DNA from 4 places in the Citrobacter sp. GW821-FHT07H02 genome. Region 1 is predicted to be linked to each of the others. Evidence: predicted binding sites of a transcription regulator. Region 1 holds the regulator's gene; each other region holds the start of a gene.
The links. The regulator PurR, encoded in region 1, represses purine synthesis genes. The targets are predictions, from matches to a motif close to CANGCAAACGTTTGCNTG.
Positions count from the first base shown of each region.

Region 1 (8,085 bases):
ACCACCGCGATGGTTTCTGTAGACACTTTATCCAGAGTCACCGTGCCATTGGGACCACCGGCATCAACTTTGGTATCACAGGTTGAGGCAACGACTTCTCCGGCGAATTTAATGGTTCCTTTATCGGTAGCCGCATTCGCGGTATTTATGCCGGACAAACTTACTATCGCACAGGCAGACATCACCATGTATAACTTACGCAATTTCATTTATCTCTCCAACGTATAACAAGAGTGTTTATTGAGTATCATTCATCCCTAAAACTTAACACTCACCCAGCCAGTGTTATCTGTAAGGATTTTTATGTTATTTATCGCTATTATATTTTATATTCCCGACAACTCGCATTTTCGAGCAATTTTAGCCATCATATGCAAAAGAATGACTTTAGCGTCAGTACAATAGCCATAACAACATAATAATATTATATATCAATAATAAGCCGTCGGTAATCAATGTTCAGTCTAATTTTGGACAATTCACAACATGGACACCTTAATTAAACACAAAGTTAACCAGGGATAATATTAGATATTAGTTCGCGTAATAGGCAGGTGAGATTAAATAACCCCTTCCACTGTTCAATTAAATTGATTGCACAATCGCTTAATCCCACAACACTGAATAATGCGGATACAAAACAGGAATACAAAATATATTTTTGTACATTTGATGAGTATGGGCACCAGCACCCTATTCCGCGCACACCCACGCTTAGCTCGGTGAGGTCATATTTTTTTGATTTTATGAACAGGCATTCCTGCTATCTGAAGGGGAAGAAAATGCCCACAAGCAGCCTGACAGGACATCAACCTGCTCTACGGAATGTCGATATCCTGGGACGCAATACCCGATGTCCCTTTTCCCTCTGCCATTCCCGTCAGCAACAAAATTTGGCATAATGCGCGCTGCAATTTTTCTGTATTAAGAGACCCTGATGTCCGATAACGCTCAACTTTCCGGTCTGTGTGACCGTTTTCGTGGTTTTTATCCTGTCGTGATAGATGTCGAAACGGCTGGATTTAACGCCAAAACCGACGCGCTGCTTGAGATCGCCGCCATCACACTGAAAATGGATGAACAAGGCTGGTTGATGCCGGACACGACGCTGCATTTCCATGTCGAACCGTTTGAAGGGGCAAACTTACAGCCTGAGGCGCTCGCCTTTAACGGTATCGATCCGTCAAATCCACTGCGCGGCGCCGTCAGTGAGTACGACGCGTTGCACGCGATCTTCAAAATGGTGCGCAAAGGCATCAAAGACAGCGGTTGCAACCGGGCCATCATGGTTGCCCACAACGCCACCTTCGACCACAGTTTTATGATGGCAGCGGCGGAACGCGCATCGTTGAAGCGTAATCCGTTCCATCCCTTCGTGACCTTCGATACTGCAGCACTCAGCGGTCTGGCGCTGGGGCAAACCGTGTTGTCAAAAGCCTGTCTGGCAGCAGGTATGGAGTTTGATGGCACCCAGGCGCACTCCGCCCTCTATGACACCGAACGCACCGCTATCCTGTTTTGCGAAATCGTGAACCGTTGGAAACGCCTTGGCGGGTGGCCACTACCGCAACCGGAAGACGCTTAATCACTTTCATCAGGCGATCGAGCCCATAAAAAAAGCGACCAGAGAATGGTCGCTTTTTTTATTTCCGCTGATTACTCAGCATCAGGTTCTTCGGTTTTGTATTTCGCTGCAGTTTCTTTAATCAGTTGCTGCAACTCACCGCGCTGGTACATTTCGATCAAAATATCACAGCCGCCAACCAGTTCGCCATCAACCCACAGTTGCGGGAAAGTTGGCCAGTTTGCATATTTCGGTAATTCCGCTCGAATATCCGGGTTTTGCAGGATATCAACATAGGCAAAACGCTCGCCACAGGCAGACAACGCCTGGACAGCCTGTGCGGAGAAACCGCAGCTTGGCAGTTTTGGAGAACCTTTCATGTACAGGAGAATCGGGTTTTCAGCGATCTGGCGCTGGATTTTTTCGATAGTGGTGCTCATTGTCTTGCTTCCTTTAACTTCTTTTACGGCAGTAGTCTGACATTGTAGCGGGTCAGACTGGCAACGGAAAATAACATTTTCATTACGCTTTACTATTTTATCCCCTGGCGCGATAAGTTGCATTCTCTATATTCCTTATCCTGTAAAACAACACGCCCTGGACTCTCCGCTGACCATTTTTAGTACGAGCTGTTGATTTTTTTTGCAGTCGCTTACGAAATGGGGTTTTAGATGATAAAAGCGATTAACTTTCTGTGCTTTTATGGATTAGAATCGACAGGTTTTGTAAATCACACGCAGGCATGATAGCCGCCTGCATTAACCAGAGGACTGCTCAGTGGCGCGAATAAACCGAATTTCGATCACGCTCTGTGCTTTGCTTTTTTCCACACTCTCTTTCACATCCCCGGCTAATGCTTCCCGGCAAACCAGGGAGACGCCTGCTGTTTCTCACGTAACGAAAACGGCAGATAAACATAAGAACGCGACGGCCAGTAAAAAAACAACCAAAACCAGTCAGAAAACCGTCAAAAAAGCCGTTAACAAAACCAGCGTAAAAACGGCCTCTTCGTCCAAAAAGCACACGACCTCGCCAGCGAAAACCACTAAAAATGCACATCGCCGTGTCTCTTCCACAACCGCAAAAACAGCCTCCGTCACCTGGAGCGAAAAATGCACGCCACGCAAAGGCCGCAAGCCCCATTGTGTGAAGGTGAAAGAGACCGCACCAGCTTCGCTTGCCGATGCGCATAAGGTCAGGGTACAGAAAGCGACCAAAACGGCAATGTCCACATTGATGAATCAGATTGGTAAACCGTATCACTGGGGCGGCACGTCGCCACGTACCGGTTTTGATTGCAGCGGTCTGGTCTGGTACGCCTATAAAGATCTGGTGAAGTTCCGTATTCCGCGTACGGCAAATGAAATGTACCACCTACGCGATGCCTCACCGATTGAGCGTGATGAACTGAAGAATGGCGATCTGGTCTTCTTCCGGACCCAGGGGCGCGGTACGGCTGATCACGTCGGCGTGTATGTCGGCAATGGTAAATTTATCCAGTCCCCCCGTTCAGGGCAGGAAATTCAGATAACCTCATTGAGCGAAGATTACTGGCAACGCCACTATGTCGGCGCCCGCCGCGTCATGACGCCAAAAACCATTCGTTAATCTCTTACCCTGTTGTTTACGCAACAGGGTAAGTTCTTCTTTTGCATCACCTTTCAATTTGCTACCCTATCCTTACGTACTTTAGGGCTATTGTACGTACCCATATTAATAATAAGGAGAGAAGCAATGTCGTTCGAATTACCTGCATTACCGTATGCCAAAGACGCGCTGGCACCACACATTTCCGCTGAAACGCTGGAATACCACTACGGCAAACATCATCAAACCTATGTGACGAATCTCAATAACCTGATCAAAGGTACCGCCTTTGAAGGTAAATCGCTGGAAGAGATCGTTCGTAGTTCAGAAGGTGGCGTATTCAATAACGCAGCCCAGGTCTGGAACCACACGTTCTACTGGAACTGCCTGGCCCCGAACGCGGGCGGCGAACCAACCGGTAAACTGGCTGACGCTATCGCCGCGTCCTTCGGTAGCTTTGCTGAATTCAAAGCACAGTTCACCGATGCTGCGATTAAAAACTTCGGTTCTGGCTGGACCTGGCTGGTAAAAGGGGCTGATGGCAAACTGGCTATCGTTTCTACGTCCAACGCGGGCACCCCGCTGACCACGGATGCCACCCCGCTGATGACCGTTGATGTGTGGGAACATGCTTACTACATCGACTACCGTAATGCCCGTCCTGGCTACCTGGAGCATTTCTGGGCGCTGGTAAACTGGGAATTCGTTGCGAAGAACTTCGCGGCGTAAATACGACAACGCAGAAGGGTTTCCTTCTGCGTTTTTATTTTCAACTCAATCGTTTAGTTGGCGACATAGGCCGTTTCAGGTTGCCTTCTCGCTGACACAAAGACCAGCAATAACGCCAGCCCTGCCACAATGGCGCCCATCACCGGAACAAAGCTATACCCCAGACCGCCGGAAATCACCGCGCCGCCTGCCGCCGCGCCTAACGCATTGCCAAGGTTAAATGCCCCGATATTCACCGACGAAGACAACCCCGGCGCTTCACTGGCGACACGCATCACGCGCATCTGCAAAGGCGGTACGACGGCAAATGTTGCCGCGCCCCACACCACCATACTGAACGCAGCGCCCAGATCGTTACGCGCCAGGAAAGGAATGGCCAGCATGATGACCATAAGCAGCAGTAAGAAACCTTTCAGCGTACCGTTGACGGAACGATCGGCCAGTTTGCCGCCAAAATAGTTGCCGATCGAAAACCCAACGCCGATCAAAACTAACATCGCGGTGACAAATGCCGGTGTGGCATGGGCAATGTTTTGCAGAACGGGTGAAATATAGGTGTAGAGGGTGAACATTGCCCCCGCGCCCAGCACGGTGGTCAGCAGCGCAGAAAGGACCGGTGGACGCAGCAAGACAGCCAGTTCTTTACGCACGTCCGGCCGTTCCCCTGCGCCACCTTTCGGCAGAGAGAAGAATAAACTGAGCATCGCGATCACCCCAAGTCCAGCGGTCGCTAAAAAGGACATCCGCCAGCCAATGGTTTCCCCAAGCCATGTGGCCGCAGGCACGCCGCCGATGTTTGCAATGGTCAGTCCCATAAACATCGTCGCCACGGCGCTGGCCTGTTTATGCTTCGGCACTACCCTGGCCGCCACGACCGAACCCAATCCGAAAAACGCGCCGTGATTAAGACTGGTCAAAATGCGCGATAGCATCAAGGTGGTGTAATCCGGCGCAATGGCCGACAGGACGTTGCCCAGCGTAAAAATGGCCATCAAAAAAATCAGCGCATTACGACGAGCACGGTGCGATAGCAACAGGGTCATCAACGGCGCGCCCACCATCACACCCACCGCATAGGCGCTGATGAGCATTCCGGCGGCGGGAATGGAGACATTCACGCCATGCGCAATGACGGGCAACAGCCCCATCGGAGAGAATTCCGTGGTCCCAATACCAAATGCGCCAATCGCAAGCGCCAGTAAGGGGTAATTGATTTTCATACGTTGACTCCGCTGCAGCGTGCCGCGAAGCGACACCCGATAAGAGCCAAAAGCATGACATCAATCACAAAAATAATAAAGTTAACAGAATGGCAAAAGACTTTTGCTGATTTAGTAACAATGAAGGGGTAACGAGATGAGGGAGAGCATGCTCCCTCACGGTAAATCAGTGCAGTGCGGCGGTCAGACCACCCGCTACGATCAGGCCCAGAACAATAATAGTGGTTACTAACGAAAACTTCAGATCGGTGCTCATCAAATTTGCTCCTTTTTATTCCCACACAAAAAGTGATATTGCGCATTTTTACACACTTGGATGTAAAAATCTCCCAGGATTTATATTGATAACCACTTTTAACTCTTCCCCTTTTCGTCAAGATCAGACAAAATTCCACGCTTACTTGATTAGCGTACCGGCCATTGACCCCCTCCTGACGTTTCGTGTCGTTTTCCCGGCGTGCCGCAACCCTGATGTTGCGATAAGGGTGTGTAAAGGCAAACGTTTACCTACAGTATTTTCAGGAGTTTGGATATGGTCTGGAGTGAAATGTAATGGCAACAATTAAAGATGTAGCGAAGCGAGCAAACGTTTCCACTACAACCGTATCACATGTAATTAACAAAACGCGTTTTGTCGCAGAAGAGACTCGCAATGCTGTCTGGGCAGCAATCAAAGAATTGCACTACTCCCCGAGTGCCGTCGCCCGCAGCCTGAAGGTGAATCACACCAAATCTATCGGTCTGCTGGCAACCAGCAGTGAAGCCGCCTATTTCGCTGAAATTATTGAAGCCGTTGAGAAAAACTGCTTCCAGAAAGGCTACACCCTGATCCTTGGCAATGCCTGGAATAATCTTGAAAAACAACGGGCCTACCTTTCCATGATGGCGCAAAAGCGTGTGGATGGTCTGCTGGTTATGTGTTCGGAATATCCAGAGTCTCTGCTCTCCATGCTTGAAGAGTATCGCCATATTCCAATGGTGGTTATGGATTGGGGCGAAGCGAAGGCTGACTTTACCGATACGGTCATTGATAACGCGTTCGAAGGCGGTTATATGGCCGGTCGTTATCTGGTGGAACGCGGTCATCGTGAGATAGGCGTCATTCCTGGCCCGATGGAGCGTAACACGGGGGCTGGCCGCCTGGCGGGCTTTATGAAGGCGATGGACGAAGCGCTGATAAAAGTCCCGGAAAACTGGATTGTACAGGGCGATTTTGAACCTGAGTCTGGTTATCGTGCAATGCAGCAAATCCTCTCTCAGACCCATCGCCCTACTGCGGTATTCTGCGGTGGCGACATCATGGCAATGGGGGCGCTCTGCGCTGCTGACGAAATGGGTTTGCGCGTACCGCAGGATATTTCGGTGATCGGTTATGACAATGTGCGTAACGCGCGCTATTTCACACCCGCACTGACCACTATTCACCAACCGAAAGACTCACTGGGTGAAACGGCCTTTAATATGTTGTTAGACCGTATCGTCAACAAGCGTGAAGAGTCGCAGTCTATTGAAGTCCACCCGCGACTGATCGAACGTCGTTCGGTTGCGGATGGTCCGTTCCGCGACTATCGTCGTTAAGCTTCCCCGGCGGGAACCTCTTCAGGTTCTCGCAACCACTCTTTATTCAGCGTTTCACTGTCGCCTAAATACTCTAGCAGCCAGGCTAATGCGGGCGACGTGTCATTTTGCTGCCAGGTCAGGCAGCATGCTGCATCCGGGAATGGATTCTCCAGGGTCAACGCGACCCATTTGCCACTGTCGACCCACGGTTTTGCAAAATGCGTAGGCACCATCCCGACACATAACCCGGCGGAAAGACAGGTTGCTGACGATTCCCAATCCGGTACGATCACGCGCTTTTGGTTGTCCAGCAGCCAGGTGATACGTTTAGGCAGTGTCCGTGACGTGTCTTCACGGACCAGCGACGGCCAGTTGCGCAACGTATCATCACTCAAGGGTCCGGGCATCGCCGCCAGGGGATGATGACTTGCCACCACGCAGCTCCAGCTCAACATTCCCATATCGCGAAAGGTATAGCGCCCGCCGACGGGGATCGCCTGCGTCGCCCCAATGGCCAGTTCCACGCGTCCGTCGGAAAGCGCATCCCAGACGCCGTTAAACACCTCCTGAGAAACGATCAGCTCGACGTCATCAAAGTGGCGATAGAAGTCGACAATCATCTGCCGGGTGCGTTCTGGTCGCACAATATTATCTACCGCGATAGGCAGTTGCCCTCGCCAGCCATTCGCAATCTGTTGGCACTGCTGGCGGGTGATCTGCATTTTTTTGATAACAGAGCGGCCTTCTTTTAAAAACCAGGCGCCGGCGGGCGTCAATTCCACATCCCGGTGGCGTCGTTCAAACAGGGGAACCGCCAGCCACTCTTCCAGTTGACGTACGGTGTAGCTGACGGCCGAGGGCACGCGATGCAGTTCCTGGGCGGCGGAACTGAAGCTACCATTGCGCGCGACAGCATCAACAACTTCAAGGGAATATTCTGACCACATATTCTGCCTACAAAAAATTTGAATTCAGTAGACAAATATTAGCGTTTCACAACAGGAATTTCACTCCCTACACTCTGCGGCAATGTCTTACTGATAAAAAAAGAGAATGTATTATGCAACCGGGAAAAGGGTTTTTAGTCTGGCTGGCGGGTCTCAGCGTACTGGGTTTTCTGGCAACAGATATGTACTTACCTGCATTTGCTGCCATTCAGGCCGATTTGCAGACACCTGCCTCTGCCGTCAGCGCCAGTCTGAGCCTGTTCTTAGCCGGGTTCGCCATCGCCCAGCTCGCCTGGGGTCCGCTATCCGATCGTTACGGTCGTAAGCCCATACTATTGCTCGGTTTGTCGATCTTCGCCCTCGGAAGTCTGGGTATGCTGTGGGTAGAAAGTGCAACAGGCTTGCTGGTTCTGCGCTTTATCCAGGCCATTGGCGTGTGTGCTGCTGCTGTTGTCTGGCAGGCACTGGTGACGGATTA
Region 1 covers NZ_JBWKPZ010000003.1:44,591-52,675, forward strand. Annotated here, with positions in the region: gene AC07NP_RS05450 (fimbrial protein) at 1-209, opposite strand, end outside; gene rnt (ribonuclease T) at 938-1,585, shown strand; gene grxD (monothiol glutaredoxin 4) at 1,657-2,004, opposite strand; gene AC07NP_RS05465 (C40 family peptidase) at 2,342-3,172, shown strand; gene sodB (superoxide dismutase [Fe]) at 3,299-3,880, shown strand; gene AC07NP_RS05475 (MFS transporter) at 3,934-5,100, opposite strand; gene cydH (cytochrome bd-I accessory subunit CydH) at 5,267-5,356, opposite strand; gene purR (HTH-type transcriptional repressor PurR) at 5,653-6,678, shown strand; gene punR (DNA-binding transcriptional activator PunR) at 6,675-7,607, opposite strand; gene punC (purine nucleoside transporter PunC) at 7,721-8,085, shown strand, end outside.

Region 2 (8,085 bases), 240 kb from region 1:
CAAGGTGATATCATTCCACTTCGCTAAGCGTTTTGGTCCGGAGCCTCCCATGTTGCGCATTATAGATACAGAAACCTGTGGCCTGCAGGGTGGAATTGTTGAGATCGCGTCAGTTGACGTCGTTGACGGCAAAATTGTGAATCCCATGAGCCACCTGGTGCGTCCTGATCGCCCCATTAGCCCGCAGGCCATGGCGATCCACCGCATTACCGAGGCCATGGTGGCTGACAAACCGTGGATTGAAGACATTATTCCGCTCTATCACGGAAGTGACTGGTATGTCGCGCACAACGCCAGTTTTGACCGTCGCGTTTTGCCGGAGATGCCCGGCGAGTGGATCTGCACCATGAAACTCTCCCGCCGGTTATGGCCGGGAATTAAATACAGCAACATGGCGCTGTATAAATCACGCAAACTGAGTGTGCAGACACCGCCAGGGCTTCATCATCACCGCGCGCTGTATGACTGTTACATCACGGCGGCTCTGCTCATCGATATCATCAACACCTCTGGCTGGTCGGCAGAACAGATGGCCGATATCACCGGTCGCCCTGCGCTTCTCACCACCTTTACGTTTGGCAAGTATCGCGGGAAGGCCGTTTCTGAAGTGGCGGAACGCGATCCGGGCTATCTGCGTTGGTTGTTCAACAATCTTGACAGCATGAGCCCGGAACTGCGTTTAACGCTAAAACACTATCTGGATAACGCTTAAACGTCTGCCTGTCCGGGCAACGTCCCCTGCGCGAGCGCAATCAGGAAAGCGAATTCCAGCGCCACGCCTTCATACGATTTAAAGCGCCCTGATTTGCCGCCATGCCCGGAATCCATGTCCGTACACAGCAGCAGCAGGCGCTCATCGGTTTTGAGTTCCCGCAGTTTTGCCACCCATTTGGCAGGCTCCCAGTACTGCACCTGGGAATCATGCAGGCCGGTGGTGACCAGAAGATGCGGGTAGCCCTGCGCACGGACATTATCGTAAGGACTGTAGCGCTTCATGTAGGTGTAATATTCAGGATCCTGCGGGTTGCCCCACTCTTCAAACTCTCCCGTGGTCAATGGGATCGACTCGTCGAGCATGGTGGTTACCACATCAACAAACGGAACCTGCGCAATCACGCCGTGAAAAAGTTCAGGCCGCTCATTAATCGCAGCGCCCATCAGCATTCCCCCTGCGCTTCCCCCCATTCCATAGCACAATGAAGGCGAACCGTACCCCAGATTGACTAAGGCGTCACAGACATCCAGATAGTCGTTGAAGGTATTTTCCTTTTTCAGAAACTTGCCATCTTCGTACCACTGTTGCCCCAGTTCACCGCCGCCGCGCACATGCGCGATGGCGTAGACAAAGCCCCTATCCAGCAGACTGAGTCGACTGCTGCTGAAGTCGGCATCCATGCTGGCACCGTAGGAACCATAGCCATACACCAGCAGCGGATTATGATGTCTGCGAAAATGCTTTTGATGGTAAACCAGTGAAACTGGCACCTCAGTGCCGTCACGGGCGGTTACCCACACGTGTTCACTGCGATAATTCGCCGCGTCAAATCCTGGGACATTGGTCTGTTTAAGGACCCGTCGCTCACCAGTGTCCATATCCAGTTCAAATAACGTATCCGGTGTCGTCATTGACGAGTAGCCATAGCGCAGGCGTGAGGTTTCCGGTTCCGGGTTGTAGGCAATCCAGCTCACATAAGCCGGATCATCAAAAGCGATCCCCACCACTTCACCTGTTTTGCGGTTTATTTGCCGCAGACTGGTCAACCCGCGCTGGCGTTCTTCCACCACCAGCCAGTCGGTGAAAAGCGTGAACCCTTCCAGCATGATGGCCTCTCGCGGCGGGATCAGCGCTTCCCAGGCGTTTTCATCACGGACACGCGTGCGGTACAGACCGAAATTTTTACCCTGCCGGTTTGAACGCAGATAAAACGCATGCTGGTAGTGATCGAGGCTATATTCATGATCCTTACGGCGCGGTAAAAACACGAACGGTTCAGCATCGGCAAGCTCTGCGTCGAGCAGGCGTACTTCACTGGTCGTCGCGCTGGCGAGTTGGATCACCACATAATGCTGCGACGTCGTTTTATGCAGACTGACATAAAACATATCGTCTTTTTCTTCGTAGACCAGTTCATCGCTGGATGTCGGCGTTCCAACCGTATGACGCCACACCTGGTACGGCAACAGCGTGACGGCGTGTTTACGCACGTAATAGAAGGTCTGTGAATCATTCGCCCACACCAGTTCCGGCTCAACATTATCCAACAGCTCCGGATACCAGTTGCTGGTTTCCAGGTTGCGAAAGCGGATCCCATACTGGCGGCGGGAGAGATAATCCTCTGCCAGCGCCATAAGGCTGTTGTCGGGGGAAATCGCGAGCCCGCCCAGCGTATAAAACTCGCTGTGTGCCGCGCGCTGGTTGCCGTCCAGCAACGTCTCCCATTCATCCCACTCTTCAGTGAACGCCGATTGTCGCTGGTAAATGGCGTATTCACCCCCTGGCTCATAGAGATGCCGGTAGCGGTAGCCATTCTTTATGTAAGGCGCAGAGACATCCTGAGGGGGGATCCTGTCGATAATTTCTTTCAGCACACGCTCCTGGAGCGCTTGCTGAGAAGCCATGACCTTGTGCCCGTAGGCATTTTCCTGATGCAGATAATCCAGCACATCAGGCTGCGCACGGGAGTCGTCGCGCAGCCAGTAGTAGTTGTCGATACGGGTGTCGCCATGCACGGTCATGGCGTGAGGAATTTTGTGCGCTTTTGGTAGCATGTCATTGTTCTTTTGCAATATACACTCTATAAGGTGTGGCAAAAGTTACGCGCAATGCAAGCGAAACATGCGACTTCGCAAAGTGGATTAACCCGGCAACGCCTGTTTTTGTTGTTGCAGATCCCGCTCAATATCTTCCCGGACGTCCTGCGGGATCTTCAGGGCATCGCCCAGCGCGTTGAGGTAGCTGCGCTCCATAAAGTGGTCAATATCGATTGCCGCACAGCTCAGGAAGTAAATTTCCAGCGCCTCTTCTTCATTACGGATCCCCTGCGCCAATCGCTGCGGGTCGAGCGGTTGTTCAATGGCGTGTTCAATGAGCCTCCGCCCCTGCTCTTCCACACCGGCTTCACGCAGTTGTTGTTCAATGGCCGCGCGCTCTTTCGCATCAATATGCCCATCGCTTTTCGCGGCAAAGACCAGCGCCAGAATCAGTCGCTCGGTACGCACATCAAGCGGTGTGCTATGTGTGCCAAACTGCGGTTCATCCTGATGCGCCGTACGGACTTTATCTTTGTATTTGTTCCATAGCACCGTACCGGCGACGGCGCCGCCGCCCACCAGCAACGCGCTGGTGCCGTATTTGGTCAGTAATTTACGAGACGATTTATTGGCGACCAGTAAACCCGCCAGGCCGCCTAACGCGCCAGGCACCAGCAGTTTACTGAGACCCTGATCACCAGAAGACGATGAAGAAGACCCTTTTTGCCCGAGAAGAGATTGTAATTGGTTCAGCCAGTTAGCCATGTAGCCCCCTCAAGTACAGACGATTTGTCGTCAAAGCGTACCCGAGGGGATGTCAGGAAGTGTCTATTTCCGCAAAAGATGCGCAAATTCGGTGATTAGCGCAATTGGTACTCCGCCTTTCCAGCGCCGCAATCGACGCTCACCTGATAGTGGAGATCGGCGCTTTTACCGCGTGCGGTCAGCGGCACTGACCATTTACCCTCTTTGCCCACAATGTCCTGCGCATTTACCCATACCACCGGATCGATTTGCCCCAGCGTTTTTTGATCATCAGTCCAGCGCACAATGCGGTTTTGCTGATAATCACGCTTTACGCTCGCGGCAATACCTTCAGCATCCAGACCTTCACACTTTGGAAACGTCACCGATTTGCTGTCGGGATTATTAGCGGCGAAGGCCGATACGCTGGCGGATAACAACAGCAGGCTCAACAGCGCTCCTCTCTTATTCATACTTTTCTCCTTAGCACATGATTCAGGAAAAGCATGGTACAAAACGTCAGGAGCGCAAGTCAGATTCAGGCGGCCTGGGTATCGTCCTCTGCGGACGCCGCGTTATCAACGGCCTGCGGAGAAGGCAATTTGCCGGTTTTCAGGATTGTACTCAGCACATCCTTCTGTTCAGCCAGCCAGAGAGACAGCGCTTCGCGTTGTTCATCTTCCAGGGCGACCGGAGACTGTTCAAGCCACGTGTCGAGCAAATCTGCTGTATCGAGCATTTTGTCGTATGCATCGGCTTCCTTTTTGCTGGTAAAAGACATCTTCTCCTCACCTTCCCGAATGACTACGTATTTAACTTCAACCGCCATTTTGCAGCCTCTCAATATACCTGTATTTTTGTACAGTATATTACTTTTCGGCATTGAAATCAACCTGGCAATAAAGACAGACGCAAACGTTTTCGTATATACTGCGCCCGGATAAATCAGGGGATATTTTTATGACGTTATTAGGCACAGCGCTGCGTCCGGCAGCGACGCGGGTGATGTTATTGGGTTCAGGCGAACTGGGTAAGGAAGTGGCGATTGAGTGCCAGCGTTTGGGCGTCGAAGTGATCGCCGTCGATCGTTACCCCGACGCGCCAGCGATGCACGTTGCTCACCGTTCGCATGTCATCAATATGCTGGATGGCGACGCGTTACGTCGCGTGGTTGAACTGGAAAAACCGCATTATATCGTGCCGGAAATTGAAGCGATCGCCACCGATATGCTGGTGAAACTGGAGCAGGAAGGGCTGAATGTCGTCCCCTGTGCCCGCGCGACCCAACTGACAATGAACCGTGAGGGGATCCGTCGGCTGGCTGCGGAAGAACTGGCGTTGCCAACCTCCTCTTTCCGCTTTGCAGACAGTGAAGCGAGCTTCCGTGAAGCCGTAGCAGAGATTGGTATTCCCTGTATCGTTAAGCCAGTGATGAGCTCTTCGGGAAAAGGGCAAAGTTTTATTCGCTCTGCCGGGCAACTGGCGCAGGCGTGGGACTACGCGCAACAAGGCGGTCGCGCCGGTGCGGGCCGGGTGATCGTCGAAGGGGTGGTGAATTTCGATTTTGAAATTACGCTGCTGACCGTCAGCGCCGTTGATGGCGTCCATTTTTGCGCCCCCGTCGGCCACCGTCAGGAAGATGGCGATTACCGCGAATCCTGGCAGCCGCAGCAAATGACGCCGCTGGCCCTTGAGCGAGCGCAGGAAATTGCCCGTAAAGTGGTGCTGGCGTTAGGTGGCCACGGCTTATTTGGTGTCGAACTGTTTGTTTGCGGCGACGAGGTTATCTTCAGCGAGGTGTCTCCCCGTCCACACGACACCGGGATGGTCACGATGATCTCTCAGGATCTGTCGGAATTTGCTTTGCACGTGCGCGCCTTCCTCGGCCTGCCCGTTGGCGCGATTCGTCAGTATGGCCCTGCCGCCTCGGCCGTGATCCTGCCGCAGCTCACCAGCCAGAATGTGACGTTTGAGAATGTGCAGGCGGCGGTTGGCGCCGGTCTGCAGGTACGATTCTTTGGGAAACCAGAGATCGACGGCACCCGTCGCCTGGGCGTCGCGCTGGCAACCGGCGTGAGCGTAGAAGAGGCCATCGCACGTGCGAAAGATGCCGCCGCTCAGATAAAAGTCAACGCATAAAAAAACGGGCCAAATGGCCCGTTCTGGCAAAGCCCGGTGGTGTACCGGGCTTTATATTCACTTACTGTTTCGCGCCTTCTACCGCTTCGCGAGCCAGTTGAGTAATGCGGTCGTAATCACCCGCTTCCAGCGCATCGGCCGGAACCAGCCAGGAACCACCGATACACAGCACGCTTTTCAGCGCCAGATAATCACGGTAGTTAGCCGGAGAGATACCGCCAGTCGGGCAGAAACGCACCTGAGAGAACGGACCCGCAATCGCCTGCAGCGCTTTGGTGCCGCCGTTGGCTTCCGCCGGGAAGAATTTGAACTCTTTCAGACCGTAGTCCATACCCAGCATCAGTTCAGAAACGGTGCTGATACCCGGAATCAACGGGATCGTCCCTTCGGTTGCCGCTTTCAACAGAGGCTCGGTCAGACCCGGGCTAATAGCGAACTGCGCGCCAGCTTCAGTGACTTCTGCCAGCTGCTGCGGGTTCAGTACGGTACCCGCACCGATAATCGCGTCTGGCACTTCTTTGGCAATCGCGCGGATAGCATCCATCGCACATGCGGTACGTAAGGTCACTTCCAGAACGCGCACACCACCTGCAACCAGCGCTTTTGCCATCGGCACCGCGTGTTCCAGTTTATTCACCACAATCACCGGAACTACCGGGCCCGTGGTCAGGATTGCTTCCGCACTTGTTTTCCAGTTTTTCATCAGAGTTTTTCTCTCGCCTGATTACAAAATTTTCGTTTTAAAAAGTGATACAGGTTGCGCCCTGCTCCGCACCGGAGAGTTTTTCGCGCAACGCGCTGAACATCTCACGTCCTGTCCCTACTCTTGATGAGCTCAGATCCGGGATGTGAGGCTGGCGAGCGGCAAGTTCCGCTTCATCGACCAGCAGAGTCAGTTCACCTGTCTGTCCGTTCACACGAATGATGTCGCCATCGCGCACTTTCGCCAGTAACCCACCATCGTAAGCTTCCGGCGTGACATGGATTGCTGAAGGCACTTTACCTGAAGCACCGGAAAGCCGTCCATCGGTAACTAACGCAATTTTGAAACAACGGTCCAATAATACACCAAGTGGCGGCATGAGTTTGTGCAATTCTGGCATTCCGTTCGCTTTTGGTCCCTGATGGCGTACGACTACCACGCAATCACGGTCCAACAACCCGGCCTCAAATGCCGGTAATACGTCGTGCTGGCTCTCAAAGACAATGGCTGGTGCTTCAATGATCTGGTTTTCAACCGGTACCGCAGAGGTTTTCATCACTGCACGTCCCAGGTTGCCGCTCAGCACTTTCGTCCCGCCGTGGTGCGAGAACGGCTTATCAAAGGTGGCAATAACATTGCTATCAAGAGACTTCGCAACCCCTTCACGCCAGTCCAGCTCGCCATTGTTCAGCCACGGTTCCAGGGTATAACGAGACAAGCCAAAGCCCGCCACGGTGTTGACGTCTTCATGCAGCAGGCCCGCGTTCAGCAGTTCACGCATCAGTACAGGCACCCCGCCCGCCGCCTGGAAGTGGTTAATGTCCGCCGGGCCATTTGGGTAGAGGCGAGCCATCAGCGGGACGACATCTGAAAGGTCGGAGAAGTCATCCCAGTTGATCACAATACCGGCGGCGCGCGCCATTGCCACCAGGTGCATGGTGTGGTTGGTTGAGCCGCCCGTCGCGAGCAGCGCGACAATACCGTTCACCACCACTTTTTCGTCAATCATTTTACCGACAGGCATCCATTCGTTGCCGTTGCCGGTCAAACGCGTCACCTGACGGGCTGCCGCCGCGGTCAGTGCTTCACGTAGCGGCGCATCGGGATGCACAAAGGAGGAGCCCGGTAATTGCATCCCCATAAACTCCACCACCATTTGGTTGGTGTTGGCGGTACCGTAAAACGTACAGGTGCCTGGCGCATGGTAAGAGGCGGCTTCGGATTCCAGCAGCGCCATACGGTCAACCTTACCTTCGGCATAAAGCTGGCGAATACGAACTTTTTCTTTATTTGGCAGGCCGCTGGCCATCGGGCCAGACGGCACGAAAATAGACGGCAGATGACCAAACGAGAGCGCCGCCATCGCCAGCCCCGGGACGATTTTGTCACACACGCCGAGGAATAACGCCCCATCGAACATGTTGTGCGACAGCCCGACCGCCGCCGACATGGCAATGACTTCGCGACTCAGGAGTGATAATTCCATTCCATCCTGGCCCTGGGTCACACCATCGCACATCGCAGGCACGCCGCCCGCCACCTGACCAATCGCATTCGCCTTGTGCAGCGCTTTGCGGATAATCTCAGGGTAATGCTCATAAGGCTGATGCGCAGAAAGCATGTCGTTATAGGAGGTAATGATCGCGATATTGTTACGCAACATGCTTTTCAGCGACGCTTTATCGTCGGGTTGGCACGCCGCAAATCCGTGCGCCAGGTTTCCGCACGCCAGCTGGGAGCGGTGAACC
Region 2 covers NZ_JBWKPZ010000003.1:280,776-288,860, forward strand. Annotated here, with positions in the region: gene AC07NP_RS06605 (nitrilase-related carbon-nitrogen hydrolase) at 1-27, shown strand, start outside; gene exoX (exodeoxyribonuclease X) at 50-712, shown strand; gene ptrB (oligopeptidase B) at 709-2,769, opposite strand; gene AC07NP_RS06620 (tellurite resistance TerB family protein) at 2,857-3,516, opposite strand; gene yebF (protein YebF) at 3,612-3,968, opposite strand; gene yebG (DNA damage-inducible protein YebG) at 4,034-4,324, opposite strand; gene purT (formate-dependent phosphoribosylglycinamide formyltransferase) at 4,456-5,634, shown strand; gene kdgA (bifunctional 4-hydroxy-2-oxoglutarate aldolase/2-dehydro-3-deoxy-phosphogluconate aldolase) at 5,696-6,337, opposite strand; gene edd (phosphogluconate dehydratase) at 6,375-8,085, opposite strand, start outside.
Region 2: purT (formate-dependent phosphoribosylglycinamide formyltransferase) is a predicted target of PurR. The motif match lies at 4,404-4,421, and genes of this name have one in related genera.

Region 3 (8,085 bases), on a different contig from region 1:
TAATCCCGATATTTTTCTGCCTGTCGCTCATGAATTTGGTTTGTCTTCCAGTATCGATCTCTGGGTTATCGAACATACATTGCAGTTTATGGCGGTGAATCGGCAAAAAATGCCTGCCCGGCGTTTTGCCATCAATCTGTCGCCGACATCAGTGTGTCGTGCCCGTTTCCCCATTGAGGTGAGTAAGCTGCTGACTCATTATCAGGTTGAAGCCTGGCAGCTGATATTTGAGGTTACGGAGAGTAATGCACTTGCCGATGCCGAGCATGCGCAAACGACCCTGTCGCAATTACAGCAACTGGGCTGTCAGATTGCTATTGATGATTTTGGTACCGGGTATGCCAGCTATGCGCGTCTGAAAAACGTGAACGCAAATATTCTCAAAATTGACGGCAGTTTTATTCGCAATATCGTCTCGAACAGCCTCGACTATCAGATTGTGGCTTCCATTTGCCATCTGGCGCGCATGAAAAAGATGTTGGTGGTGGCTGAGCACGTAGAAAGTGAAGAGATACGCAACGCGGTGATCTCGCTGGGTATCGATTACCTGCAGGGTTATCTGATAGGGGAGCCGCAGCGACTGGAAGATACGTTGGAGAAACAAGCGCCGGAGTCCTCCGGCGCCTGAATGAGGATCATGCCGCAATATCGGGCGAGCTTTCTTCTTCTTCAATGGTCAGACGCCAGCCGGTTACGGCTTCCCAGTATTGCTGTTCTCTTTCCAGATCGAGCAAAACCAGCGCGTTCTGGCTGAACCAGTCGTGCGGGAAACGTAAAATCCAGTGACTGTCGTGGGTTATCAGCGTTAGCGTTGGTGGCGTAGTCGTTGCCTGACGCTGATTGTTCAGCAGGACGCCGAGGCGCAACAGCTGGATGAGCGGCAGAAACTGCTTCTTCTTAAACAGTGTAAACCGGGGCAAATCATCCAGTTTTACGCCTTTACGATGGTAACGAACTAAAGTCGCCATCATCATTTGCTGTTCCTGGTTAAAACCGGGCAGATCGCTGTGTTGAAGAATATAGGCGGAATGGCGGTGCAGACCGCTATGGTTGATGTTCAGCCCAACTTCATGCAGCATCGCCGCCCATTTGAGCAAAGCTTCCAGTTGCAGGTTCACCAGTTTAGGTTGCTGCGACTGCCACTGATCATACATCTGCATCGTGGTGTCCAGCACCCGTCTTGCCTGTTCGCTGTCGATATTGTACTGGTTTGCCAGGCTACTGGCGGTACGGCTGCGCACGTCCTGATGACGGAATCGGCCTTCCATTTCATACAAGACACCTTCACGCAGCGCGCCATCGGAAAGACGCAGTTCACGAATGGCCAGCGCGTCAAATACACCGCACAAGATCGCCAGACCCGGTACAAAAACGGCTTTGCGTTCTTCCGAAAGACCCGGAAGACTGAGCGCGTCGAATGAGCGATGTTTAAGAACTTCAGCTTTCAACTTATCCAGACGCTCAGGCGTAATAAAACCATCTTTCTCGCCCATTTCCAGCAGCACTTCGTGTGCCGCTTTTATGGTGCCGGAAGCGCCCAGTGCAACGTTCCAGCCCTGGATACGGAACTGCCAGGTCAACGTTTCCAGTTTTTGCGCTGCCGCCATCCGCGCACGCTGGAAGTTCTCCTCGTTAATCACACCGCCCCGGAAGTAGAGCTGCGCAAAGCTGACGCAACCCATACGACGGCTTTCAACCAGTTTCGGTTCGAAGTTCTCGCCAATGACCAGTTCTGTTGAACCGCCACCAATATCGATAACCAGCTTGCGGCCTTTTTCCGGTTGCGTGTGTTCCACGCCCATGAAAATCAGACGGGCTTCTTCGTTACCGGAAATGATTTCAATCGGGTAGGGGATGACCTTTTCCGCACGCTTTAGAAAATCAGTGGCATTCAGTGCCTGACGTAACGTATGGGTCCCGACAATACAGACGCTCGACGGCGCGAAACCTTGCAGGCGTTCAGCAAACAAGGATAAGCAGCTTAAACCGCGTTCCATCGATTCTTCACTTAGCCTGCCGTCTTCACCGAGACCATCGGCCAGATGGACACGCTGTTTCAGCCGACCGATAATTTGCATCGCGCCATCCACAACGCGCGCAATGACCATATGGAAACTGTTTGAACCGAGGTCGACCGCAGCAAACTCCTGCGGTCGGGGTGTCCTGTCATGTATTGGCATAGCGTTAGTCTGGTTGCTCAAGTGATTTGATGTAGTCATAGATCGCCAATTGTGACTGCACTTTACGGCGATTTCCGCGCGGTACATAGCGATTACTCAGTTCTTTATCGATATAACGGGCTTTAACCGTGTCGCTAAACAGAATGTCTATAATATCAAGGACTCGCTGTTTGAGGCGAGGGTCAAGCAACGGCGTGGCAACTTCAATTCGATAATCGATGTTGCGCGTCATCCAGTCGGCGGAGGAGAGATACACCCGCTTATCGCCGCCATTCTCGAAAATATAGACCCGGTCGTGCTCAAGGTAGCGATCCACGATGCTGATCACCCGAATATTGTCGCTGATACCTTCCAGATTGGGGATCAGCGAACACATACCGCGGATCAGCAGGTTAATCTGCACGCCGGAACCGGATGCGGCATACAGTCTGTCAACCAGCCCTTTATCGACCAGGTTATTGAGTTTCAGTGTGATGCCCGACGGTAATCCCTGTTGTGCATTAGAAATTTCCCGGTCGATCATCTCATACAGCAGGCGACGGGAGTTTTGCGGCGAAACCAGCAGGTAATCGAATGTCACCGGACGATAGGGGTTCTCGATAAAATTGAACACCCGACGCACTTCGTTGGTGATCCTCGCATCCGCAGTCAGTAATGAATAGTCGGTATACAGACGCGCTGTTTTTTCGTTGAAGTTCCCGGTGCCGATGTGTGCGTAACGCACCACGTCATCGCCTTCTTTACGCGAGATGAGGAACAGCTTGGCGTGGATTTTCAGCCCCGGCGCAGAGAAGATCACATGGACGCCAGCCTCGGTCAGACGTTTAGCCCAGTGAATATTGGCTTCCTCATCGAAACGGGCCTGCAATTCCACAACCACGGTCACTTTTTTACCGTTATGGGCGGCGTGAATCATCGCGTCAATAATGCGCGAGTCTTTCGCCACGCGATAAATATTAATTTTTATCGCCAGAACACTCGGATCAAAAGAGGCCTGACGCAGCAGTTCCAGCACATGCTCAAAGGTATGGTATGGATAATAGAGCAGCACATCTTGCTCACGAATGGCGTCAAAGCCATTGCGGAACTTTTCTTTATCGAACCAGATATGGCGCTGCCGCGGTAGCGGTTTATTCACCAGGTTGGCTTTGCCCACATTGGGGAAATTAATAAAGTCTTTGAAATTATGGTAACGCCCGCCGGGAACAATCGAGTCATAGCGGGAAATGGTCAGTTTTTCGCGCAGAACTTCCACCAGCGCATTAGGCATATCACGTTGATAGACAAAACGAACCGGCTCTGCTGTCAGACGTTGCTTCAGGCTGGAGGACATCAACTCCATCAGACTGGATTCCATTTCGTGCACCAAATCGTATTCGGCGTCACGGGTCATCTTCATGGAATACGCATTGAGGGCATCGTAATCAAAGAACCCTTTGAAGATATCGTCGAGGCAGTAGCGCAGAATGTTATCCAGCAAAATCATCGGTTTGCGACGACGTGGCGCTTCCGGCGGCAGATTCACAAAACGAGGAACCTTGTCGGAAGGAATTTCCAGTAGCGCGTAGCGGATGGTATCTCCGCGAATAATCTCCACCGCCAGATAGGTGTAATCGTCCTTCAGAAACTGAACTAAATCCGTCTCCCGGTTGATTAAAATCGGCGTAATGTGTTGGCGAAGATAGTGTTTAAAGTAGTGGCGCAACCAGTCTTGCTGGTTTACCGACAGTTGGCGTTCGTTAATCAGGAAAATTTGATTACGCGCCATCTCCAGCAGTAATTCGTTGTACAGACCGTCAAATTCTTGATCGGCTTTCAATACGCGGGACTGGATTTTGCCTAACAGGTGACGAGAATGAGAATTTGAACCCTGTTCTTCACTAATAATGATGCGACGCTTTAATTCGGCAAAGCGGACTTTGTAGAATTCGTCAAGATTATTGGAATAGATGCCTAAAAAACGCATCCGTTCAATCAGCGGGTTTGATTTATCCGCTGCTTCCTGGAGTACGCGTTCATTGAACGCTAACCAGCTCAGTTCTTTCTCGATGTATAGCTTTTCCTGACCCATTACAACTTTTACTCCGTTTCAATCACGGGACACTGCCGGGTTATTATGGCGAGCATTAGTGTCAGATGTCCAACTGCGCCAGAAGAGTATGACAATAAACCGTCTGTGGCATGTGAGCAACTGACGCATTTTTGCGAAAAGGATGGGGAGACGAACAAGAGATAATGGAGCCGTTCCCCGTCAGTGGTTACTAACGGGGAACAGAGAGACGTTACTCGTCTGATGCGTATCCCTGAGGAGAGAGTTTGATGCCGTCAAGCCATGCTGCGTTTTCGCGCATTTCAAGACGCCCATCGACAAACCAGCTAACCACTAACGGGTAAATTGCATGCTCCTGCACCTGAACGCGTGCGGTGATGTCATCCTCGCTATCGCCTTCAAAAACCGGAATTTTAGCCTGGAGAATGACCGGGCCGCCATCCAGTTCATCAGTAACAAAATGCACAGAAGTGCCGTGCTCTTCGTCGCCGTTTTCCAGCGCCTGACGATGCGTATGCAGGCCAGGGTACTTTGGCAACAGGGACGGGTGAATATTGAGCAAACGCCCTTCGTAGTGCGCGACAAACGCCGGACTGAGGATTCGCATATAGCCTGCCAGTACCACCACATCGGGGGCATAAGCATCAATTTCCCGCATCAGTTCGCGATCGAACGCTTCACGGTTGGCAAATTGACTGGCGGTCAGCGCATGCGCTGGAATGCCTGCTTCCCGGGCACGTTCAAGGCCGAACGCGTCGGCCTTGTTACTGAATACTGCCCTGAGGGTGCCTTTAATTTTCTGCTCTTTGCAGGCGTCGATAATTGCCTGCAAATTGCTTCCGTTACCGGAAATAAGCACCACAATATTCATCATTCAATAACCACACGCTGTTCGGAATCAGAGGCTTTGATGATACCGATTTTCCACGCCTTTTCACCTTTGGCCTTCAGCAGCGTGAGCGCGTTATCGACTTCCGCTTCCGGCAGGGCAATCACCATCCCGACGCCGCAGTTGAAGGTGCGATACATTTCATGCTGACTGACATTACCTGCGGTTTTCAGCCACTCAAAGACGGCCGGCCACTGCCAGGAAGATTCGTCAATCACTGCCTGTGTGTTGTCGGGCAGAACGCGCGGGATGTTCTCCCAGAAACCGCCGCCCGTCAGGTGCGCGATGGCGTGTACATCAACCTGTTCAATCAGCTCCAGGATTGACTTCACATAGATACGCGTTGGCGCCAGCAGATGATCGGCTAACGGTTTGCCTTCGAGTTCTGTTATTTCAGGGTCGCAACCGCTGACGTCGATGATTTTACGCACCAGAGAGTAACCGTTGGAGTGCGGGCCGCTGGAACCCAGCGCTATCAGCACATCGCCATCAGCCACTTTCGAGCCGTCGATAATTTCTGATTTTTCGACCACACCAACGCAGAACCCGGCCACGTCGTAATCTTCGCCGTGATACATGCCCGGCATTTCAGCGGTTTCTCCGCCGACCAACGCGCAGCCAGACTGCAGACAACCCTCGGCAATACCGCTGATCACACTGGAGGCGGTGTCGACATCCAGTTTGCCGGTGGCATAGTAATCCAGGAAAAACAGCGGTTCTGCACCCTGAACGACCAGATCGTTAACGCACATCGCCACGAGATCGATACCAATGGTGTCGTGACGTTTTAAATCCATTGCCAGACGCAGTTTTGTCCCTACGCCATCAGTGCCGGAAACCAGTACAGGCTCACGATATTTTTGCGGCAATGCGCACAGCGCGCCGAAGCCACCCAGACCACCCATCACTTCGGGACGACGGGTTTTCTTCACTACGCCTTTGATTCGATCAACCAGAGCATTACCCGCGTCGATATCAACACCGGCATCTTTATAGCTAAGAGAGGTTTTATCGGTCACTGCTTGGGTCCCCACGCGTTTACTTGCGGTGAAAATTAAATTCGGCGCAATTCTAACAGGGAAAGCAAACGTTTGCGAGCCTGCTTTGCATCGGCATAGAACTGCTGATTTTTTCAACATTTCGCTCTCGAAATTCGGGTTATTTGAACTGCGCCACGAAAATGAACCCGGTTTCATTCTCGTTCTTGAAACCCGCCTGATAAATGCACAGTATCGTAATGAAACCGGTTTCTGTGAGTGTGGCCTGAGACTGCGGACAGCAAATTGCGACGAATGAGGGAAGCGTATGTCTGGATTTAAAGCGAATTTCATGTGGGGAGGCGCAGTGGCGGCTCACCAGTTAGAAGGCGGCTGGCAGGAAGGGGGAAAGGGCGTCAGCGTGGCGGATGTCATGACCGCCGGCGCGCATGGTATTCCCAGAGAGATCACCCCCGGCGTCATTCCCGGTAAGAATTACCCCAATCACGAAGCCATCGATTTCTATCACCGCTACAAAGATGACATCTCGCTCTTTGCTGAAATGGGATTTAAATGTTTCCGCACCTCCATCGCGTGGACGCGTATTTTTCCGTTGGGCGACGAATCCCAGCCGAATGAAGCAGGCCTGCAATTTTATGACTGCCTCTTTGATGAATGTCTGAAACACGGCATTGAACCTGTTATTACGCTGTCGCATTTCGAGATGCCGTATCATCTGGTGACGGAATACGGCGGCTGGCGCAACCGTAAACTGATCGACTTCTTTGTCCGTTTTGCGCAGGTGGTTTTCAAACGCTACCAGCACAAAGTGAAGTACTGGATGACGTTCAATGAAATCAACAACCAGGCCAACTTCCACGAAGACTTTGCGCCCTTCACCAACTCCGGCCTGAAATACCTGCCGGGTGAAGACCGCGAGCCCGTGATGTTTCAGGCGGCGCATTATGAACTGGTGGCCAGCGCGCTGGCGGTAAAAGCGGGGCGTGAAATTAACCCGTCACTGCAAATCGGCTGCATGATCGCCATGTGCCCAATCTATCCGCTGACCTGTGCGCCGAACGACATGATGATGGCGATGAACGCCATGCATCGCCGCTACTGGTTCACCGATGTACACGTGCGGGGGAAATATCCGCAGCATCTGCTGAACTACTTTGCGCGTCGTGGTTTTACGCTGGATATCACCGAAGACGATAAACAGGCGCTGATGCAGGGCTGCGTCGACTATATCGGGTTCAGCTACTATATGTCGTTCGCCACCAAAGCTACGGCGGATAACCCGCAACTGGACTACGACGAAAGCACCAGCCTGGTCTCTAACCCGTATGTGCAGAAGTCCGACTGGGGTTGGCAGATTGACCCGGTGGGGCTGCGCTATTCGCTCAACTGGTTCTGGGATCACTATCAGCTACCGCTGTTTATCGTCGAAAACGGCTTTGGCGCGATTGATGTCCAGCAGGCCGACGGCTCTGTAGACGATCAATACCGCATCGATTATATGGCCGCGCACATCCGTGAAATGAAAAAAGCGGTGGTAGAAGATGGTGTCGATCTGATGGGTTACACCCCGTGGGGCTGCATTGATTTAGTTTCTGCGGGGACGGGCGAAATGAAAAAACGCTACGGCTTCATCTATGTCGATAAAAATAATGACGGTAGCGGGACGTTAGCACGCCATCCAAAGAAATCATTTGCCTGGTATCAGCAGGTGATTGCGTCTAATGGTGAAAAACTGTAATCCGCGCAAATAGCGGTCAGCCCTGGTTGGCCGCTATCCCTTTTCGTTTATGCCCAGCGCTGAGATATTCGTCTGTCGAATATTTGCTCTATTCACGCCAACCCCTCCTATGCTTGATCAACATCAAGTAAATAAATGTTGCCCACTAAAAGAATGGCGGTATAATCCGTCGATTTTTTTTGTGGCTGCCCTATTCAAAGGAGAAAGAGAATGAAGATTGTGGAAGTGAA
Region 3 covers NZ_JBWKPZ010000016.1:11,319-19,403, reverse strand. Annotated here, with positions in the region: gene AC07NP_RS15655 (bifunctional diguanylate cyclase/phosphodiesterase) at 1-628, shown strand, start outside; gene ppx (exopolyphosphatase) at 636-2,180, opposite strand; gene ppk1 (polyphosphate kinase 1) at 2,185-4,251, opposite strand; gene purN (phosphoribosylglycinamide formyltransferase) at 4,463-5,101, opposite strand; gene purM (phosphoribosylformylglycinamidine cyclo-ligase) at 5,101-6,138, opposite strand; gene AC07NP_RS15630 (6-phospho-beta-glucosidase) at 6,425-7,855, shown strand; gene upp (uracil phosphoribosyltransferase) at 8,066-8,085, shown strand, end outside.
Region 3: purM (phosphoribosylformylglycinamidine cyclo-ligase) is a predicted target of PurR. The motif match lies at 6,200-6,217, and genes of this name have one in related genera.

Region 4 (8,085 bases), 280 kb from region 1:
GCGTTGAATGTTTTCGGGCGTGTTTATTTGGCTCATGAAGGTATTAACGCGCAAATCAGCGTTCCGCAAAGCCATGTAGATGCCTTCCGTGAACAACTTTACGCCTTTGATCCTGCACTTGCCGGTCTGCGCCTTAATATTGCTCTGGATGATGACGGTAAATCATTCTGGGTACTGCGTATGAAGGTGCGTGACCGGATTGTGGCCGACGGTATTGAGGATGAAAGCTTTGATGCCAGCGACGTGGGAGACTATCTAAAGGCGGCTGAAGTGAACGCCATGCTCGACGATCCCGATGCGGTGTTCATCGACATGCGTAACCACTACGAATACGAAGTGGGCCATTTTGAGAACGCGCTGGAAATCCCCGCAGACACCTTCCGCGAGCAGTTACCGAAAGCGGTCGAGATGATGCAGGAACACAAAGACAAAAAAATCGTGATGTACTGCACCGGTGGTATTCGCTGTGAAAAAGCCAGCGCCTGGATGAAGCATAACGGTTTTAGCAAGGTTTGGCATATTGAAGGTGGCATTATTGAGTATGCGCGCCGGGCGCGTGAACAGGGGCTTCCGGTTCGCTTTATTGGGAAGAATTTTGTTTTTGATGAGCGGATGGGAGAGCGGATCTCTGAAAAGGTGATTGCCCATTGCCACCAGTGTGGCGTGCTGTGCGACAGTCATACCAATTGCCGAAACGATGGCTGCCATTTGTTGTTTATTCAGTGTCCAGCCTGCGCCGAGAAGTATCAGGGCTGTTGCAGCGAGCTCTGTTGTGAAGAGAGTGCGTTACCGGAAGAGGAACAGCGTCGGCGGCGTGCGGGCCGTGAAAACGGCAATAAAATCTTCAATAAATCACGCGGTCGCCTGAATACTAAACTGGGTATCCCGGATCCAGCGGAATAACGTTTAGCCGGATAACGGAGCAAACACGTTATCCGGCATTTCTCAACCGGTTACTTCTGCTGAACGCCTTCGACCGAGATAATCAAATCGACTTCCTGCGAAGCCGGGCCAAGATCGGTGGTGATGTTGAAGTCCTTCAGCTTAATTTTTCCTTCCGCTTCAAAGCCTGCGCGTTTTCCACCCCAGGGGTCATCGCCCTGGCCTGTCAACTTCGCTTCCAGTGTTACCGGCTTGGTCACGCCGTTGAGCGTCAGGTTGCCGGTGATATCCAGCTCATCGCCGTCTTTCTTCACACTGGTAGAAGTGAAGGTCGCCTGTGGGAATTTTGCAACGTTCAGGAAGTCGGCGCTACGCAGATGCTTGTCACGTTCGGCGTGGTGGGTATCAACGCTATTGGTGTTAATCGTCACATTGACTTTATCCGCGGCCGGATTTTTTTCATCGAAGGTGAATGTCCCGTCGAAGTCTTTAAACGAGCCGTATAACCAGCTGTAACCCAGATGCTGGATGCGGAAGTTAACGAAGGCATGTTGTCCCGCTTTATCAATCTTATAGTCTGCAGCAACGGCAGAACCGGCGGTGAACAACAACGAGGCGAGAGTGACTCCCAGCAGGCTTTTTTTCATTTTTGAACTCCATAGTCAGATGACGATTTTCCTAACATGCGATTCAGGGTGTCGTCTTTATCGATGAAATGATGTTTGAGGGCCATCAGCCCGTGTAGCAGAGACAAAATCACAACGCCCCAGGCAAACCACAGATGCAGGCTTCCGGCAAGATCGGCCTGTACGCTGGCATCGGCAAGGGTGGCCGGGATTTCAAACCAGCCAAACACGCTAATCGGTTCACCGTCTGCGGTGGAGATCAGATAGCCGCTGAGCACGATGCTAAACAGCAGGGCATACAAGGTGATATGTCCAAGCGTTGCGCCGAGGCGCGTCAGGCGTGAGTAGCTTTTGAGGGCGGCGGGAGGCGGCGAGATGAACCGCCAGACAACCCGGATAACCAGTCCCATCATCAGCAGGATCCCGATGCTTTTATGCAGCTCCGGCGCCTGATGGTACCAGCCGTCATAATAGCTGAGCGTCACCATCCACAGACCCAATGCGAACATGCCATAGACCACGATGGCTATCAGCCAGTGCAGCGCAGCAGAAATCACGCCATAGCGTTGTGGGGTATTAGTGAATTGCATAGACACACCAATGAATATTTCAAGAGTGAATGAAAATGGCGTGTTGAGGGGATTATTGCAACCAAAAAATAACAATATGAATGATATTTATTTTTACTTCAATAAATTTGATTTAACCTGAATTTAAGCATCAGAAGTTTCGAGAAACTGTACGTAAGTTCTCATTGTTTGTGCGGGTTAGGGGGCTTTTCGGTTATTCAAATTATCTAAACTAAATTTAGAGAAATATCAACTTTTGTCAATTTATGTCAATGGTTCTGACTTAGAAAAACAGGATATAAATAACATCCATAATTGCCAACAGCGACCACAAAATAACGTAAAGCATAAAGTGTTCGCGAATATTGTTGACCAGATAATGAAATAAACGAAGCACAAGCGGATACCCCTTAAAAAGAAATGGCCTCCATACCGAGGCCATTAAGTCATTATTCCGTAAAGCGTGAAAGTCGAAATGGCGTCAGATCAAAGGCTGACGGTTTATCCTGCGCAAAATCAGCCGCAATCTCTCCCAGTACAGAGGCAAACTTGAAACCATGACCGCTAAGTCCGGTGATAATCAGCGTGTTCTCGTGTCCTGGCAGGGTGTCGATAATAAAATCTTCATCGGGGGAGTTGTCGTACGTGCAGGAAGCACCGTGCAGACAACAGCCAACTCCCGGCAGAATGGCGCGCAGGAATGGGAAGGCTTCTGAACCATCGCTGGCGACGGCAGCAAACGGTTTACGCTCTTCCGGGGAATGAATCAACTGGCCGCCATTATGCTTACCGATTTTCAGTTCGTCATTTTCGGCAGGAAAACCGTAATAGTGATCGCCATTAGGTAATTCGCCGGTAAATGCTGGGAAGTTATTTTTGATACTGTAACGGCCATCCGCTTGATACCACGCGAACACTTTCCGCACGGGCTGGATAGGCAATTCAGGAAGCAGCGACTGAACCCAGGTACCGGCGCTGACCAGCGCTTTCTTCGCGTGATACTCCCCATCGGCGGTCACGACCGTCACACCGTCATCATGATGATGAATGGCAGAGACAGGGCAGTTAAAGAGTTGTGCGCAACCGGCTTCTTCCGCCAGGCGAACCCAGGTTTTAATGGCTAACTCACTACGCAGAAACCCGGAATCAGCCTCAAACAGGCCGATGTAGTTTTCCGGCACGCGGATCTCAGGCCAGCGGGCCATTATCGCGGCGGCGTCCAGTCGCTCGACGTTCAACTGCCACTGTTGCGCGCTTTGTGCCACATTGGCCAGAAAAGTGGAGTCAGAGGGGCCAAAATTGATAACCCCTGAGCGTATAACGATGGGATCTTCATTGTGCGTTGACAGTTCGTCCCACAGCGTTTGCGCCCGCAGCACCAGCGGAACGTATTTTTCGCCTTCACCGTAGGCGTGGCGAATTAATCGGGTGTCGCCGTGGTGGCTACCCTGCTGATGTGGCGGCATGTGCGCATCGGTCATCAGCACCTTTAAGCCAGCACGCGTGGCGTAATATCCGGCAGCCGCGCCAACGGAACCGCTGCCAATAATGATTAAGTCGTAGTTCATCAGCTTCTCTCTGCTATCACGATGATTGCAGGGTAAATAACTGACCGGCGTTATTCAACAAGGAATTAAAAAAGGCACCGTGAAGGTGCCTTTGGGAGGAGGTCCTCGTCACGTTAATGACGACGATACTCATTTATCTGGTAATCGCCAGATTCAATTTTGGCGATTCCTGCTTCTAATATCGAAATAAATTGTCTGGCAACATCAGTGGTTAACCAGAGCGTCTGACCAACTTCAGTTCCATCCGGGTCAGGGCGATTCGGGGTCTGGTAGTGCAAACGCAGCATCAGCGCATCATAGCTATCAACGGTGCTGATGTCCCATCCTACAAGCGGATGAGTCTGAATGACTTCATTATTCTTTTCCATCATGCCCCCTAATACGTGTTACTAGACAACGGTTTTCGAGGTTCAATGCGTGTTTTATCTGAAGCAACTTCAGTATATCAATAAATAAGGGTATTCACTGAAAATTTAAAGAGGGAGCAGCATAAATTTCTGCTTTTTAAGAATTAGATGAACAATAAAACAGCATGTAGTTCATGCTTTATTTGCATATTGTGCATTTAAGTTGAGAAAGAGATTAAAATCCGAACAGTTGCGTAAATAAAAAAAGCCGGGGCGACCCGGCAAAATGAAGATTACTGCATATCATTTTTTATTCGTTGATAAACCAGTCATCCGCGCTTTCCCACGTTTCTTGCAGGATTTCGCTGATGCGCGCTTTATCTTCTTTTGTCGCGCCAATAACTGACAAATTGTTAGCGGCAGCATACCGAACGGTGACGTTGCCTTCGTTATCCGGAAAATAGTGGTGAATACGACGGGAGAGTTCACCGGCCAGCGCGTCTATCGCGCCAGCCGGTAAAGGAGAAGTTTTTGCAATGGTGACTTCAATACGCATAATGGCCCCCTGTTGAGTATACTGGATATTTATACAGTTAAAATAACCCAGTGACAACAGTTGGCCACACTTTTTTTATTTTTTTACCGACCAGCGTACCGTTTCGCCACCCAGGAAAGGCACCAGCGTATCGTCTGTCAGGGCGATGCTTTCCGGAATGTGTTGCTCTTCGCGTACCAGTTCAATGTAGTTATCGTTGACGGGCAAACCATAGAACTGAGGACCGTTCAGTGAGCAAAATGCTTCAAAGTGCTCTAACGCATTCATCTCCTCAAAGACGGTTGCATAGCTGCCGAGCGCCGTTGGGGCGTTAAAGCAGCCCGCGCAGCCACAGCTGGTCTCTTTACGATGACGCGCGTGCGGCGCCGAGTCTGTTCCCAGGAAAGCGCGGTTAAAACCGCTGGCAACCAGTTCACGCAATGCCTGCTGGTGGACATTGCGTTTGAGGATCGGCAAACAGTACAGGTGCGGGCGAATGCCACCAACCAGCATGTGGTTGCGGTTAAACATCAAATGCTGAGGCGTAATCGTGGCCGCCAGTAGCTCGTTGCCGTCGCGAACATACTCTGCCGCGTCTTTGGTCGTAATGTGCTCGAAGACCACTTTAAGCGCAGTCAGACGTTGGCGTAATGGCTCCATGACGCTGTCGATAAAGCGAGCCTCACGATCGAAAATGTCGATCTCCGCATGGGTGACTTCGCCGTGTACCAGCAGCGGCATCCCCAGTTTTTCCATGCGCTCAAGAACGGGCATGATAGCGTCGGTGGAGGTAACCCCGTGGCTTGAGTTGGTGGTGGCATTGGCCGGGTAGAGTTTTGCGGCAGTGAAAACGCCTTCATTGAATCCGCGTTCAAGCTCATTGGGATCCAGGCTGTCCGTCAGATAGCAGGTCATCAACGGTGTAAAATCATGTCCTTGCGGAACCGCATCAAGAATGCGCTGGCGGTACGCAATAGCCGCGTCAACGGTGGTGACGGGCGGCGCCAGGTTAGGCATCACGATCGCGCGACCATAGGTTTCACTGGTGTAGGGCACGACGGTTTTTAACATGTCGCCATCGCGAAGGTGAACGTGCCAGTCGTCTGGGCGGCGGATCTTTAAAACCTGGGATGGTGCTGTCATTAATATGCTCCGGCTGAGGGATGGTCTTTTTGCCGGAAACAAAGGATATGCGGAAACGTTTTCGTTTGCACGAAAAAAAGGGCGCTAATGCGCCCTCTGAACGTTAATTGGTGAACGGGATGACAATTTCACCCGGTTTCACCTCAATCCCTTTGGCATATTTTTTCGCTAACGCTTCGCCTTCGCTGCTGTCTTCCCGCAGAACGTAGGCCGGTTGCTGATTAAAATAATTGCGCAGCGATTGGTTGAGATAAGGCATCAGCGTTTGTAATACCGGCTGCATTTTCTCCGGAGTTACCGTGACGTCCACCACTTCCATCTCTTGTAAGAAAATGGCACCTTTCTCTTTGTTAAAGACAGGTAACGCTTTCAACTTCAGTTTCATGGTGGCTTTTTGATTGCCAAACAATGAGCTCATATCGAGATTCGCATCGCCGGTAAGCGTCACTTTATTAGGCTCTTCCCGACCGATCTGGCTGCTCAGGTTGGAGAGCACAATATGCGCGTCGGCAACGCCGGGTAAGCCAATATCTTTGGAAAAGTTATTCCGTTTCTCCAGTGCCTGGTTAATCTCTTGTTCACTGATCGTGTACTGTGTGAGTTGATTACAGCCAACCAACAGGCCGCTAACTAATAACGCAGCGGCAAAAAAAATCTTTTTCATGGGGTTCCTCAACATGATGCCCGTGTTGTAATCCTGACACAAAGCAGCATGTGGCACCAGCACGCAACGCGCCAGCAGAAAAAACTGAAATAACGGCCGCCCAATGCAACAGCCGTTTTTTTCAGCAGCGAACCGGGCATCAATCAGGCTCCCGGCTCCAGCATTCCGTTCGGGGTGCGTTTATGGCTAAATTGCCATCCCAATGCCAGGAAGGTGATAACGCCGATAATCGCCAGCATGACCCAGGGCAGTTCGGGTTGGTCCATGATTTTGCCCATATCGAACAACCAGCCGCCGCCGATATAGCCAATCGCCCCGCCAATGGCGAGCCCCAGACGGCTAAAGCCCATATAGCTGCCGCGCGCACGTGCATCTGAAAGTGACGCGCTGAGCGTTTCACGGGCGGGTTCTGCAATAATGGAACCGATATAGAATGTGCAAATCAGCGTGAAGAGTTGCTGCAAATCACTCACCAGTCCAATAGGCAGCATACTGAGCGACATTAACAACAGGCCAGCCATCAACCGGTGTTCGAGACGGAAACGTTTTTCGCTCCACCGCGCAATGGGGTAGAGGAGAGTCAGGGACAGGCACGCTTCAATGGCGTACATCCATTTCACGGCGGCCGGAGAGCCTGCGATATCATTGACCATGATAGGTAGCATTAACATCACCTGAACGGCCAGCATGTAATACCCCGCCAGCGTCAGAACATAGGTGACAAACCGTTTGTCCCGCATGACGCGTCCCATCCCTTCACGGACGGGGGTACGCACGGTCGAAAGCTTCCAGGCCGGGAGTAGCCAGGCGTTGAACGCGGCACAGAGAATAAACAGCACCGCGCCGGTCGCGCAGACCAGACGAAAATCATACTGTAACAGCCAGCTGCCCAGTAATGCGCCAATCACCGCGCCCGCGCTGTCCTGCATCATGAGCAAAGAGAAGAACCGGCCACGCTGTTCCGGGCGGATCAGTTTGACCACCAGCGCGGAGCGTGGCGGATCAAACAGCGTGCCGCCCAGACCTGAAAGGAAGCAGGAAAACCACAACAGCCAGGGATCCTGAGCAATGCCCATGGTGGCGAATCCGGCTGCGCGCATCAGCATGCCGGTGACGATCATCGGTTTGGCGCCAAAGCGGTCGGCGATGGCCCCGCCAAATATCCCCAACCCTTGCTGAATAAACTGGCGCAGGCCGAGCGCAATCCCCACCATGACGGCGGCCCATCCCATTTGATCGACGAATCGAATGGAAATAAGCGGGAACACGACAAAAAAGCCCAACACCACCAACATATTATCGATGAGCAGGAAATATTTACCCAGGTTCCTCGCCTGCGAGACGCGCGACATTTCCCCTCCCGGGAAATAAAAGATGTGCACCTCCTATTCTGCGGTGTCGCCAGGGCTTTTCCCACCCTCGCGGGGACAATATTTTTTTATCAAGAGTCCGTCTTGATAGAGAGATTTCATCAAAATGTGTGAATAATCCAAAAAATGACTATTTGCACTTTTCACAGAGTGCGTGGCCGCAGGTATAGTAACGTTATCAGGGGTGTGAAGACGTTACGGGAAGGAGTGGGTATAGAATGTTTGGCTATCGCAGTAACGTGCCAAAAGTGCGCTTAACAACCGACCGTCTGGTCGTGCGTTTAGTGCATGAGCGTGATGCCTGGCGTCTGGCAGATTATTACGCAGAAAATCGTCATTTTTTAAAACCCTGGGAACCCATTCGCGATGAAAGTCACTGCT
Region 4 covers NZ_JBWKPZ010000003.1:328,442-336,526, reverse strand. Annotated here, with positions in the region: gene trhO (oxygen-dependent tRNA uridine(34) hydroxylase TrhO) at 1-903, shown strand, start outside; gene AC07NP_RS06885 (YceI family protein) at 954-1,529, opposite strand; gene AC07NP_RS06880 (cytochrome b) at 1,526-2,098, opposite strand; gene AC07NP_RS06875 (YceO family protein) at 2,361-2,474, opposite strand; gene solA (N-methyl-L-tryptophan oxidase) at 2,527-3,645, opposite strand; gene bssS (biofilm formation regulator BssS) at 3,759-4,013, opposite strand; gene dinI (DNA damage-inducible protein I) at 4,303-4,548, opposite strand; gene pyrC (dihydroorotase) at 4,624-5,670, opposite strand; gene AC07NP_RS06850 (lipoprotein) at 5,774-6,334, opposite strand; gene mdtH (multidrug efflux MFS transporter MdtH) at 6,478-7,686, opposite strand; gene rimJ (ribosomal protein S5-alanine N-acetyltransferase) at 7,923-8,085, shown strand, end outside.
Region 4: pyrC (dihydroorotase) is a predicted target of PurR. The motif match lies at 5,719-5,736, and genes of this name have one in related genera.